Linked DNA regions of Posidoniimonas polymericola. The protein of the gene in region 2 interacts with the protein of the main gene of each other region in a pairwise test. Links are inferred from orthologs where the notes say so. Each region holds a gene or a part of one and is shown on either strand. Other genes may lie near its edges.

Region 1 (6,204 bases), on a different replicon or contig from region 2:
GCCGACCAGCGAGCCGCCGGCTCGTGAGTCATCGCCGGCCGACGAGCCGCTCCCCCTCGGCCCGCCCCCGGGTGTGGAGCCGGTGGAGCCGATGGAGTCGCCGGACGACGCGGCCGCTGCCGTGCCGATGGCGTCGTCGGAGCAGCCGACCAGCCCGCTGCCCCAGGACGAGCCGCCGATCCCGGGCGACCCGACCGACGCCGATGGATCTGATAGCCCGATGACCGACGGCCCCGCGGCAATCTCTGACAGCGGCGACGACGGTCCGACCGCCGAACCCGCGGCGCCGCCAGCGCCGGCCGAGCCCGAGCCCCCGCGGCGGCTGGGCCTGGTCTTCTCGCAGGGCGCCGTGCTGCTCCGCAAGGACCCGGACACCGAAAACTGGCGGCGCATCGCCGACCGCAGCGAGGTGATGCCGGGCGACAAACTGTTGTCGCTGCCCACCTACCGCCCCGCCGTGGCGTTTGACTCGGAGGTCGTGCTCGACCTGTTCGACGGCACCCGGCTGGACGCCACCAGCCTCGGCCAGCGCACGCCCGACATCAACCTGGTGTACGGCCGCGTGCTGCTGACCAACATGGGCAAGGCGCCGTCGGAGGTTTCATTCTCCGTGGGTCAGCGCTTCGGGCGGCTGACCCTTGGCGAGGCGTCGTCGCTGGCGGTGGAGGTCAAGCGGCAGTTCCAGCCGGGGGTCGATCCGCGCAAGCAGGCCGCACCCCTGGTGGCCGAGTGCTACGCCCCGGTTGGCGACGTGCAGTGGTCGGGCGACGGCTTCGACGTCAACGCCGACCAGCGCGGCATGTGGCTGATGTCCGACGAGCAGGTCGGCAAGATCCAGGCCTACAACGCCGACCCCGACTGGCTCGACGACCGGGCCAACTCGCAGGTAGCCCGCGAGGCGTCGCCACGGCTGGCGGCGCAGATCCAGGTCGGCCCGCCGGTCTGGACGCAGCTCGCCACGCTCAACAACTCGAAGCGCAAAGAGGAGCGCGCCCTGGCGACGATCTGCGCGGTGCACATCGGACAATTCGACTCTACCATCAAAGCGCTCCGGGACGAGGAGCAGCACCTCTCCTGGACCGACGAGATCGCCGCCCTGCGGTTCGCGATGACCAGCAGCCCGGCGCTCGCCCAGGCGGTGCACGAGGAGCTGCACCGGCAGCGGCCGGTGGAGGTCGCCGAGCAGCTGTGGGAGATGCTCTGCGGGTACAACCTGCAGCAGGTCGGCCGGACGCCGGAAGAGTGGCGGGTCGGCGCCATGCGGACGCTCATCGACCGGCTTTCGAGCGACCAGCTGGACGTCCGCGTGCTGGCCAACAGCAACCTGGAGCAGATCACCGGCCGCCGCCAGGTGTTCAGCCCGACCGGCACGACCGGCGGTCGGGAGACCGCCATCAACCGGCAGCGGGCGCGGCTCGAGGACGGCGATCTGAGCCCCGCGGGGCTGATGAACTCGGCGGAGTAGCCGGCGGCTCAAGACTGCGGCTCCGCGCACAACGACGGACGAGCCCCCGCCGGGCCGCGGGCGGGGGAAGGGCTTCCGCCGGTGTCAAACAGCCCTCGAACGCCTCATTTTCTGTGGTTTCGGCCTGGGGGGCGGCGTTGCGCCACCCCCACGACCGCCCCAAGTTAGCTCGGTTCCGTCTTTTTCTCGCGGCCGCTACAATGAGGCCCTCGGCCGGTTGGGCCGCGCGATCTTATTTGACTGGATTCAGCTAACGTCTCGCTAAGGAATACTCGGTGCAGATTAACGTCACGACCAGGCACGGGCACCTGAATGAAGCGACCCAGGAGAAGTTTGTCACCAAGGCAGAGAAACTGCTCAGATTGTTTGACCGTCTGAGCGCCATCGAGGTCGTGGTGGACCTGAAGGACGCGAACAAGCCGCGGGTAGACGTGAATGTGTCGGCGGAACACAAACACGACTTTGTATCGCACGATCAAGGCGATAATCTAATAGCGGTCTTCGACAGCGCGCTGCACAAGATGGAGCAGCAGCTGCGCCGTTACAAGGACAAGGTACAGACCCGCAACCGGGACGCCTCGGTCAAGCGGATAGAGGACGATACGGCAGCCGGCGAGACGGCCGAGGCGGTCGCGGACGACAGCTTCGACGACAGCGACGACTGATCGCACGCGGCGCCCCGGGCAACGCCGGCGCCCCAATAAAAGCGACCCCCCGCCCAGCCGGCGATGACCTTGTCGGCCGGCCCGGGGCCCCCGGCGGGACGCGGCCAAGGCCGCGGCGCCCCGCTACGAGCCAGACACAGCGCCAGAAAAAGCGTTAAGACACAAGGACACAAGTGACAGATGAAATTTTCTGACTTCATCCGTAAGGAAGCCATCCGGCCCCGCCTCGAGGCCACCGAAAAAGAGGACGTCATCCGCGAGATGGCCACCGCCCTGATGGAGGCCGGCGAGATCGCGGAGGAGAACTTCGACAGCATCGTCCAGGCGATCATGAAGCGTGAGGAGCTCGGCAGCACCGGCATCGGCCGCGGCGTCGCGGTTCCCCACACCAAGCACCCCACCGTCAACAAGCTGTGCGGCGCCGTGGCCGTCAGCGAGGGGGGCGTCGACTTCGAGAGCCTCGACGGCGAGAAGGTCCACCTGCTGTTCCTGCTGGTCTCGCCGCCGGACCGGCCGGGCGACCACCTGCGGGCGCTGGAGAACATCTCGCGGCAGCTCCGCGACGACTCGTTCTGCCGGTTCCTGAAGCAGAGCTCAACCTCCGAGGACATCTGGCAGCTGCTGGAAGAGGCCGACAACAACCAGTTCGGTTCCTAGCCGCCCGCCGCCGACGCCCGACGCCGGGCGTCGCGACGCGTTGTGCAAGGGACGGGCTTTGCGACGAGCATTGCGATGGCCGACGTTCAACAAACCCAGATCGTGTTGGTGCAAAACCCCAACGGGTTGCACATCCGACCGGCCAGCCTCGTCGCGACCGAGGCCATGCGTTACGAGTCACAAATCACGCTTGAGTTAGAGGGATACAAGGTAGACGCCAAGGCCGCCCTGCAGATCATGACGCTGGGCGCCCGCCAAGGATCAACGATCACCGTCGCGGCCAGCGGGGTAGACGCCCCCCAGGCCGTCGAGAAGATCGCCGAGCTGATCGGCGCCTACTACGACAGCGACGACCAAACAGCCACGCAGGATCAGGCGAGCTGAGAGCCGCCGCGGGCACGACCCCGCAGAGCGGACGAGCGACCCAAACAAGCCCGAACCACGGCTGCCAGGCCACGTGAGACACAGCGTCCGCCAAGGGCACTGCGTCTGCTACAGACACAGCGGACCCGCACACAGCGGGCAAAGCGGCGAGAGCGACCGGGCGACCGCCCGGCGGCCCCGCCGATTACTAACACAAGAACTACTGCACACCCTCAGCCAAGAGCCGTCGGCGATCGCCGCGCGGCTCGGGTCTGAGAGCGGCCCCAACCAGCGGCCGCGGTTGCTGCCAGCAACCGGCCGCGCGCCTGCTCTCAGAGGCCCAGGGGCGGCCCCGGCCGTCCCGGCGCGGGGCGGCGCGGGCCGATTGCCCCGCGGCCGCCGCTCGCGGCCCCCGGGGCTGTGCCCGAAAGGGCGCTATGAAACGCCTACAGGGAATCGCCGTTTCGCCTGGCGTCGCCATCGGCGAAGCGATCGTGCTCGACAACGAGGGATTCCGGATCCCCCGGCGGTTCCTTGCGCGCAATGTGGTCCAGCGCGAGCTCACACGCCTGCACGAGGCCATCGCCCGCGTCACCTCCGACATCGAGGAGAGCCGCCAGCGGGTCTCCGAGCAGCTGGGCGACGAGTACGCGTCGATCTTCTCGGCCCACGTGCAGATGCTCAACGACCCCCGGCTCCGCGAGGAGCTGGAGGAGATGATCCGCGACCGGCACTACTCGCCCGAGTACGCCGTGAGCCGCGCCCTGCGGCGGTACGCCAAGGTCTTCCAGTCGCTCAAGGGCGACTACATGGCCGAGCGCGCCAACGACGTCTTCGACATCGAGAAGCGGCTGCTCCACCGCCTGCTCGGCGAGCGGCGTGAGGACCTTGCCAAGATCACCAGCGAGGTGCTGGTGCTCGCCCGCAACCTCACGCCCAGCGAAACGGCGCACATGAACCCGCGGTTCGTCCGCGGCTTCGCCACGGAGGTCGGCGGCCCCGGCAGCCACACCGCGATCGTGGCCGAGGGGCTCGGCATCCCGGCCGTGGTAGGCGTCGGCGCGTTCCTGTCCGACGCGTCCGGCGGCGAGACCGTCATCATCGACGGCGACGAGGGGCTGATCATCCTCCAGCCGGACGAGGAGACACTCGCCCGCTACCGGCACGAGGTCGACCACCAGCGAGACCTGGCCAACCGTCTGACCAGCCTCAAGGACCTGCCGGCCGAGACCACCGACGGCATTCAGGTGCAGCTGCTGGGGAACATCGAGTTCCCCAGCGAGGCGCAGCAGTGCCTGGACCGCGGCGTCAACGGCATCGGCCTGTACCGCACCGAGTTCCTCTACCTGGCCAACAAGGGCGAGCCGACCGAGGAGGAGCACTACCAGGCGTACCGCGACGTCGCCGAGGCGATGGCCGGCTTCCCGGTCGTGATGCGGACGCTCGACCTCGGCGCCGACAAGCTGCCCGCCCTGCCCGACCCGGAGGACGAGCGGAACCCGTTCCTGGGCCTGCGTAGCATCCGCCTGGCGCTCAAACACGTGGACATGTTCCGCACGCAGCTGCGTGCGATCCTGCGGGCGAGCGTCACGAAGAACATCCGCATCATGTTCCCGCTGATCAGCACGCTGATCGAGCTGCGGCGGGCCAAGATGGTGCTGGCCGACGCGATGGAGGACCTCGAGGAGGAGGGCGTGCCGTTCGACCGCGACATCAAGGTCGGCATGATGGTCGAGGTCCCGTCGGCGGTGATGATGATGGACCACTTCTGCGACGAGGTGGACTTCTTCAGCATCGGCACCAACGACCTCGTGCAGTACACGCTGGCGGTCGACCGGAGCAACAAGGACGTCGCCAGCCTGTACACGAGCGCCGACCCGGCGGTGATCAAGCTCATCAAGATGTCGATCGACAGCGCCGACGCGCACGGCAAGCCGATCAGCATGTGCGGCCAGATGAGCGGCAACCCCCTGTACACGATGCTCCTCTTGGGGCTTGGGCTGCGGAGCCTGAGCACCACCCCCGCCGCGGCGCCGGAACTCAAACGGCTGTGCCGCAGCGTCTCGATCCCGGAGTGCGAGGCGGTCGCCCAGCGCGTGCTAGAGATGGAGAGCTCGCGCGACGTCAAGGCGCTGCTCCGCGAAGAACTACTGAAACGCTTGCCAGAACACATCGACTAATAGGCTGCCCGCCGGCGGTCGCCGGCCCCCGTCAGCCGCTTACCAAACACCACACTCAAACTACTCACCGCCATGAAACAAGAAATGCTGATCAACGTCGCGCAGCCGGAAGAATGCCGGATCGCGATCGTTGAGAACGGCGTGCTGGAGGAGCTCTACGTCGAGCGCAGCAGCCAGGACAACTACGTCGGAAACATCTACAAGGGCCGCATCGTCAACCTCGAGCCGAGCATCCAGGCCGCGTTCGTCGACTTCGGCGTCGGACGCAACGGCTTCCTGCACATCTCGGACGTCGAGCCGCAGTACTTCCGCCAGGGGGGCTACGACCCCAGCCTGCCGATCGAGCCCGACGGCAGCCAGGCCGGCCGCTCGTCCGAAGCGGTCGACGAATCGGACGACGACGAAGACAACGACGACATCGACAACGATGAAGACGTCGACGTCGACGAGAACGGCGCGGTCGCCACCAAGAAGGACACCCGCCAGCGGCGCCTGCGTCCCGGCGTGCGGCCACGCGTGAAGCCCCCCATCCAGGACATCTTCCAACGCGGCGACGAGGTCGTTGTGCAGGTCATCAAGGAGGGCATCGGCACCAAGGGGCCCACCCTCTCGACCTACATCAGCATCCCCGGGCGGTACCTGGTACTGATGCCGGCGTTGGGCCGGATCGGCGTCTCCCGGAAGATCGAGGACGACGACGACCGCCGCCGCCTGCGCGACATCCTCCGCGAGCTGGCCCCGCCCAAGGGCCTCGGCTTCATCGTCCGCACCGCCGGCACCGACCGCACCAAGAAGGACCTCTCCCGCGACCTCGCCTACCTGGTGCGGCTGTGGAAGCTGATTGTCAAGCGGATCAAGAACGCCGAGGGGCCGT
Region 2 (6,198 bases):
GTTGCCGGACCCGCCGTCGAGCGAGAAGTTGTCGATCGCGAACTCGGCCGGCTCGAAGGAGTTGTCTAGCGAGTAGAGCTCGATGTAAAAGTAGTCGATGTCGATCAGCGGCCCGCCGTCGACGTTCTCGAACTCGTCGTACAAGAACGAGGTGTCGAACTGCACGGTGTCGGAGTAGCCGTCGAACCCACCGAGCCCGGTGAACGTGTTGCCGAGGTAGGCAGAGTAGTACGCCTGGCGGCCCTCCGAGTCCTCGATGTAGATGTCGATGTAGTCGTTCGTCTGGAACGGCTCGCCGCCGACCGATTGGGCGAAGTTGAACTCCACGCTCTGCGTGTCCAGCCCCGAGAGATAAATGTCGACCGAACCCGAGTAGGGGTTGCCCCACATCGCGTCGGCGTCGATGCCGAAGGCGTTGCCGGCGACCTGATAATTGTCGTCGAAGAACAGGTTGTTGCCCGAGTAGTTGTAGATGTCGACGCCGTCGGGCGTGAGGTACGCGTACCCCTCGGGCAGCAGACCGGTGGGCGAGGCAGGCCACAGGAATCCGTCGCCGGCCGGGCCAGAGGTGAACGTGTAGAACACCTGCTGGGCGGTCGCGGCGGCGGGCAGGGCGGCCGCAGCCGCCAACGCGAAGAGGAGGCGATGCATCGGATGCTCCCAGGTGAGGTTCAGGCGCCGGAACCCGCAGAATCTAAAGGGTCGGCTCGCCGGCTGTCAAGCAACCGAGCGTCGGCGTCGGTTGAGATGGACAAGCGGGCGCCGCCGAACAGGCCGAAGCGACCGAGCTGCGATGAGGCGACCGCAGCAGTGCGATTGGGAGCTAGTCCGCCGCCGAGGCGAATCGGGGCGTTCTTCAATTTCTTTGTAGAAGTCGCCCACCAAGCGCGGTCAAATAGAGGGGTTGCTCTCGAACGACGTGGGAGCGGACCGCCTTGGAACAGCCGACGGTGGGGGGAGTGCTGCGCGCTCACGGGAATGGTCTCGCAGGGCGTCGCCCTCTGGCCGCCGCCGGGGGGGGCCGGCGGAGTCGTGCGTGGGGGTTTTGTCCCGTTTGCTCGATAAATCGGACTATACCCGCTGAGCCCATTTGTGGCGGGCACGGCGTTTGAGGCTGCTATAGCAGGGGGAAACGGCGTTAATGGATCAGGGGAGAACTGTGGCCCGGAGAGCGGTGGGGGACAAAACCCCTTCGGGCGGCGCCCGCCGGGGCGTGGCTCGCCGGCTGTCGGACGCTACTTCGACCGCCAGAATGACGGCATCCCCAGTACCAGCACGGGGAACAGCTCGAGCCGGCCGAGCATCATCAGCAGCACGAACAGCAGCTTGGCGAACGAGCTGAACGCCGAGTAGTTCTGCGTGGCGCCCACCGTGCCGAGCCCCGGGCCGATGTTGTTGAGCGTCGCGGCGACCGCGCTGGCCGAGTCGATGAGCTTGTTCTGCAGCGGTTGGTTGTGCTCGGTCCACGTGGCGTCCGGCTCGAGGCCGACCAGCAGGATCCAGCTGAACATGAACAGGAAAGTGACCAGTCCGAAGTACAGCAGGATCGCGCGGCGGAGCTCGGGGTCGGGGATCGGCACGCCGCCCAGCCGCAGGTGCCGCACGACGTTCGGGTGGAACGAGTGCTCGATCTCCAGCCGCAGGATCTTGACGAACAGCACGTGGCGGATGACCTTCATGCCGCCGCCGGTGCTGCCCGCGCAGCCGCCGACAAACATCAGCAGGAACAGCATCGCCCGGCCGAACTGGTTCCACTGGTCGAAGTCGTGCGTGCCAAAGCCGGTGGTCGTCAGGATCGACACGAACGTGAACGGCACGTAGCGGGCGGCCGAGATGGCCTCGGACGCATCGGACAGCACGCCCTCGCGGTCGAAGTCCTCGTACAGGTAGACCGAGATCACCCCCAGCAGGAGCGAGCCGCCGAGGATAATCGCCATGTAGCTCCGCCACTCGACGTCGCGGAGCATGATGGCGCCCCGGCCAACGGTCACGAGGTAGATTAGCGTGAAGTTCATGCCGGCGATGATCATGAACACCAGCACCGTGTAGTCGATCGCCGCGCTGTTGAAGTAGCCGAGGCTGGCGTTGTAGGTGCTGAACCCGCCGGTCGCCATGGTGCCGAACGCGTGGCAGATGGCGTCAAACCAGTTCATGCCCTCGATCTTGAGCAGCACCGCCAACACCAGATTAAGCGCGCAGTAGATCGCCGCAAAGGTCCAGGCCGTGTGCTGCATGCGTTCCTGCGAGCCCTCCTTGCTGGGGCCCGGGATCTCGGCCCGCATCAGCGCCTTGCCGGCCGAGCCCTGCCCGAGCACCGCTACGAACAGCACGATGATGCCGAGCCCGCCCAGGAAGTGCGTGCTGCAACGCCAGAACAGGATGCACCGCGGCAGCAGCAGCGGGTCCTCGATGTCGGTCAGCACCGTGGCGCCGGTGGTGCTGAAGCCCGACTGCGACTCGAACAGGCAGTCGGCGACATTCATCAGCCGGCGCTGGCCGGAGTCGTAGTCGGCCCACGCGATCGACGAGTGGCTGAACAGGTAGGGCAGGGCGCCGAGGGCGGTCGCCAGCACCCAGCTCAGCCCCACCACGGCCATCGCCTCGCGGCGGTAGATGCTGACATTGGCGCCACGGCCCAGGTAGCGGAACACGCCGCCGAGCACCACGCACCCGGCGATCGAACCGGCCAGGGCGATCAGCCCCTGCCACTCGATGTGCTCGGCCTGGCCGAACCACGGGAACGCCCAGGGCACGCTGCCGAGCATCGTGGCGCCCATCAGCCAGGAAACCATGCCCAGCAGTCGGAGGACGATTGGGTAATTCATGGGTGCGTCAGTCGCCTCTCTCGAACATCGGCGTCAGCTCCGACGCGTCACGGTCGTGCAGCAGCGCGACGATGGTGTCGCCGGTCCGCAGCTGGTCCTTGGCCCCCGGCACAAACGCGTAGTCGTCCCGCGTGATCGCCGCGATCAGGCACTGCTTGGGCAGGTGCAGCGCGGCGATGATCTCTCTGGTGACCGCGGCGTTTTTTTGCACCTCGATTTCGAGCGCGACAATGTCCCCCTCGCCGAGCGGCGTCCGTGAGACCACCGGCCCGGAGGTCAGGTAGCCCATGATCTGCTTGGCCATCGCCTGGCGGGGGCTGACCGCGAAGTCGATGCCCAGCTTGCCGACCACTTGGGCGTAGTCCGGCCGGCCGACGATCGCCATCGCGCCCTTGGCGCCGAGGTCGCGGGCCTCGACCGCGGCCATAATGTTGTCTTCGTCCTCACCCGTGCAGGCGACGAACACGTCGGTGCTGGCGACCCGCTCCTCCTCAAGCGTCGCGCGGCGGGTGCCGTCGGAGTTGACGACCGTGGTTTCCTCGAGCATGGTCGCCAGGAACTCGCACCGCGTGCGGTCGATCTCCAGCAGCGTCACCGCGAACCGCTGCGACTCCAGGATCCGCGCCAGGTGCAGGCCGGTCTCGCCGCCGCCGACAATCACCACGCCGGTCTTGCCGCCCCGCTCGCCGCAGATGCCGGACTTGACGTCCTCGACGCTCTGCCGGGCTCCGATCACTGTCAGCCGGTCGCCCGGCGAGATCACGTCCTCGGCCGAGGCGATCTTGCTCTCGCCGTCGTGCGTGATCGAGCCTATCAGCACCCCCTTGGGGAGGCCGATCTCTCGCAGCGACTTGCCGACCAGCTTCGCCTTCGGCGCGGCGGTCACCTCGCTGACCTCGATCTCGCCGCGGGCCAGGTTCTCAACCACCACCGACCCGGGGTGGCGGATCGCCCGAGCCAGCTCCATCGCCGAGAGGTGCTCGAGGCTCAGCAGCCGGTCGATGCCGAAGTGACGCTGGTAGTCGAAGGTGCTGAGGTCGCGGAACACCGGGGCGTAGACCCGCGCCACCACGCGGCGTGCGCCCATCGATCGCGCCATACTGGCCGACACCAGGTTCACCTCGTCGTCGCCGGTCACCGCCAGACAGAGATCGACCGAGCTGATGCCGGCCTGGAACAGCACGCTCGACTGCGAGGCGCTGCCCGCCAGGCCTCGGACGTCGAGCGTCTCGTTGATGTGCTTGATCTGCTCGGCGTCGGTGTCGACGACCGTCACGCTGTGGCGCTCGCGGCACAGCATCGCCGCAACGCTGTGGCCGACTGTGCCGGCGCCAAGGATTACAACACGCATGTCTGCCGCTCTGGGGATCTTGAACCGCCCGCCGTGCCGGGCGAGCCTGGCTGTCGGGCGGGGCCGGGCTGTGGGGCCCGGACAAGTTAAGCAGTGAAACAGGCGACGCCAATGCTTGCAAGTCCGGTCCCCCGCGGGGGCCGCACAATTGGGCGGTCTGGGCCAGGCCTGCCGCCGCCGGAAAGCCCCCGTTTTGAGGTCGAACGCACCCAATCGGCGCGCTAGAACGGCGTCCCGCCGGGCGGGAGCCGGTAGACGCTGGGCTGTGGCGCCGGGGCCGCGACGGGAGCGTTCAGCGGGGGGGCGGCCGGAGTCATGGTTGGGGCAGCTTGCTGCGACGCTGGCGGGGCTGCTGTTGCAATAGGCGCCGATGTCGGCGGCAGGCTCGGCGTCATATAGCTGGGCGGCGGCATCGTCGGCGCGGCGGCCGCCATCGCGACCGACGCCCCCTGCGGCTGCCAGCCGAGTTGCTGTGTGGATGGCGCCGCCGGCTGCGCTGGCCCCGCGGCGCCGAAGCCCTGGGGAGCCGTCGCGCCGAGGTCCACCACCGGGTGGCCCTGCATCATCGGCGGCTGGAAGACCTGGTTGGGGTCGCCGGTCGCCGCGTTGACCACCGCCGAACCGACATCAATCCGCAGCCCAAGGTCTGCCGCCGGCACACGGACGGTCACCACCTCTGGAATCGAGACCTGCGCCTGCGGTTCGTAGCGGAAGCGGTCGGCCGTGGCGCTCGCCAGCAGTGTGCCGTTCTGGTCGATGATGCTCTGCTCGGTAACCCAGCCGTGGGGGTCGATCACGTAGATCCGGGTGAGCTGGCCACGCGGCGTAACCTCCACGGCCCGCACCTCGAGCTTGCCGTCCGACCGCGGCATCGGCGGCTGAGCGGCGCCGGGCGTGATTGTGACCATGCCGAGCGCCTCGATGATCCAGCGGGGTTCGATCGGCAGCATGTTCTGGGCGCCGCTGCTTGCGTACTGGTCGTGCCGCACCGTGTAAAGCGGCGACTGCCCGTCCTGCCCCTTCATCTGCCGGGCCCACAGCCACAGGCGTTCGTCGTTGCTGCCGAAGTCGACCTCCGGCCCGGTCAACGCCCGAGCGGTAAAGCGGAACCGCTGCGGCTGTTCGAAGGCGATGTTGCCGCTCAACAGCGGCAGGTTCGGCAGCCCCAGCACCGAGATCGACGCGTTGTTGCTGAGGTAGGTCCGGATCCGGGCCGTGTTCTGATTGACGGCCGCGATCACCTGGTCGGCAGTGGCGGTTGGGGCGAGGATCTGCGGCGCCGGCGGGCCGGGCGCGTAGCTGGAAAGCATGCTAGAGGTCGAGCGGCAACCGCTGGTGATCAGCAGCAGCACCGTGAACATCAGCGTGAAGCCGAGGTACAGGGCGGCGTTCTTGGCGGTGGTGGCCGCGAGCGACGAGGCGGTTTTCATCTGTGGGGGTCCTCAGGCGGCCAGGAGGCTCGACAGTTGCTGCTGGATTGCCGCCGCCCGCTGCGCGTTCGGGGTCGCCTCGGGCACGTCGTAGGTCTCGTCGCGGCGGGTGCAGTAGACCCTCAGCCCTGGGGCCGGGGTGGGCGCCTCGGTTTGAGGGCCGCCGAACAGCCCGTGCCGCTCGTCGGCCTCGATCCGCATCACCCGCCGGCGGACCAGCAGCAGCGTGAGCACGTAGCGGGCCTCGGCGTGGGCCGGGTCGTCGGCCCACTGGTCGAACAGCTTGAGCAGCACGTCGTTGGGCGCCATCGCCCTGCCGGCGCCCGCTTCCCCGGTGGGCCGGGACTCCCACCAAGCCACGACGTCTTGGTCGTCGTCTGCCGGGGGGCCGGGCCAGTGCTCGGCGGCGTAGTCTTCGCGCTGCAGCACCCCACGCACCTCGCGCACCAGCGAGAAGTAGTGGTCGGCCGCCTTCAGCGGCAGATCACTCTTCACGCACCGTCGCGCGCCAGTGGGGATTTCGAGCTCGGGCTGCATGCGGTCTCTCGGCGCCTACGGAGTAGGGAAACAGGCGCGGGAGAGTAGCCGCCCC

The links.
Region 1: the proteins of trkA (region 2) and Pla123a_RS01550 interact in binary tests that used the Escherichia coli proteins (3 or more experiments, as listed by UniProt). The link is inferred for Posidoniimonas polymericola from one-to-one orthologs.

What each region holds. Positions count from the first base shown.
Region 1 is NZ_SJPO01000001.1:387,942-394,145, reverse strand. The notes cover bases 1,107-4,048. They hold Pla123a_RS01550 (PTS sugar transporter subunit IIA), read left to right. Parts: upstream 1,107-2,310; coding sequence 2,311-2,787; downstream 2,788-4,048. Other genes in these bases: ptsP (phosphoenolpyruvate--protein phosphotransferase), read left to right, coding at 3,588-4,048; Pla123a_RS01545 (HPr family phosphocarrier protein), read left to right, coding at 2,863-3,171; hpf (ribosome hibernation-promoting factor, HPF/YfiA family), read left to right, coding at 1,741-2,130; Pla123a_RS01560 (hypothetical protein), read left to right, coding at 1,107-1,465. In the rest of the region: more of Pla123a_RS01560, read left to right, coding at 1-1,106; more of ptsP, read left to right, coding at 4,049-5,330; Pla123a_RS01535 (Rne/Rng family ribonuclease), read left to right, coding at 5,403-6,204. UniProt on the Escherichia coli protein: Seems to have a role in regulating nitrogen assimilation.
Region 2 is NZ_SJPO01000010.1:247,982-254,179, forward strand. What follows is about bases 2,112-5,047. They hold trkA (Trk system potassium transporter TrkA), read right to left. Parts: upstream 4,390-5,047; coding sequence 2,833-4,389; downstream 2,112-2,832. Other genes in these bases: Pla123a_RS19570 (TrkH family potassium uptake protein), read right to left, coding at 2,112-2,825; Pla123a_RS19580 (hypothetical protein), read right to left, coding at 4,398-5,047. In the rest of the region: Pla123a_RS19565 (hypothetical protein), read right to left, coding at 1-651; more of Pla123a_RS19570, read right to left, coding at 1,236-2,111; more of Pla123a_RS19580, read right to left, coding at 5,048-5,606; Pla123a_RS19585 (hypothetical protein), read right to left, coding at 5,619-6,143. UniProt on the Escherichia coli protein: Part of the constitutive potassium transport systems TrkG and TrkH. May regulate the transport activity of TrkG and TrkH systems. Binds to NAD(+) and NADH.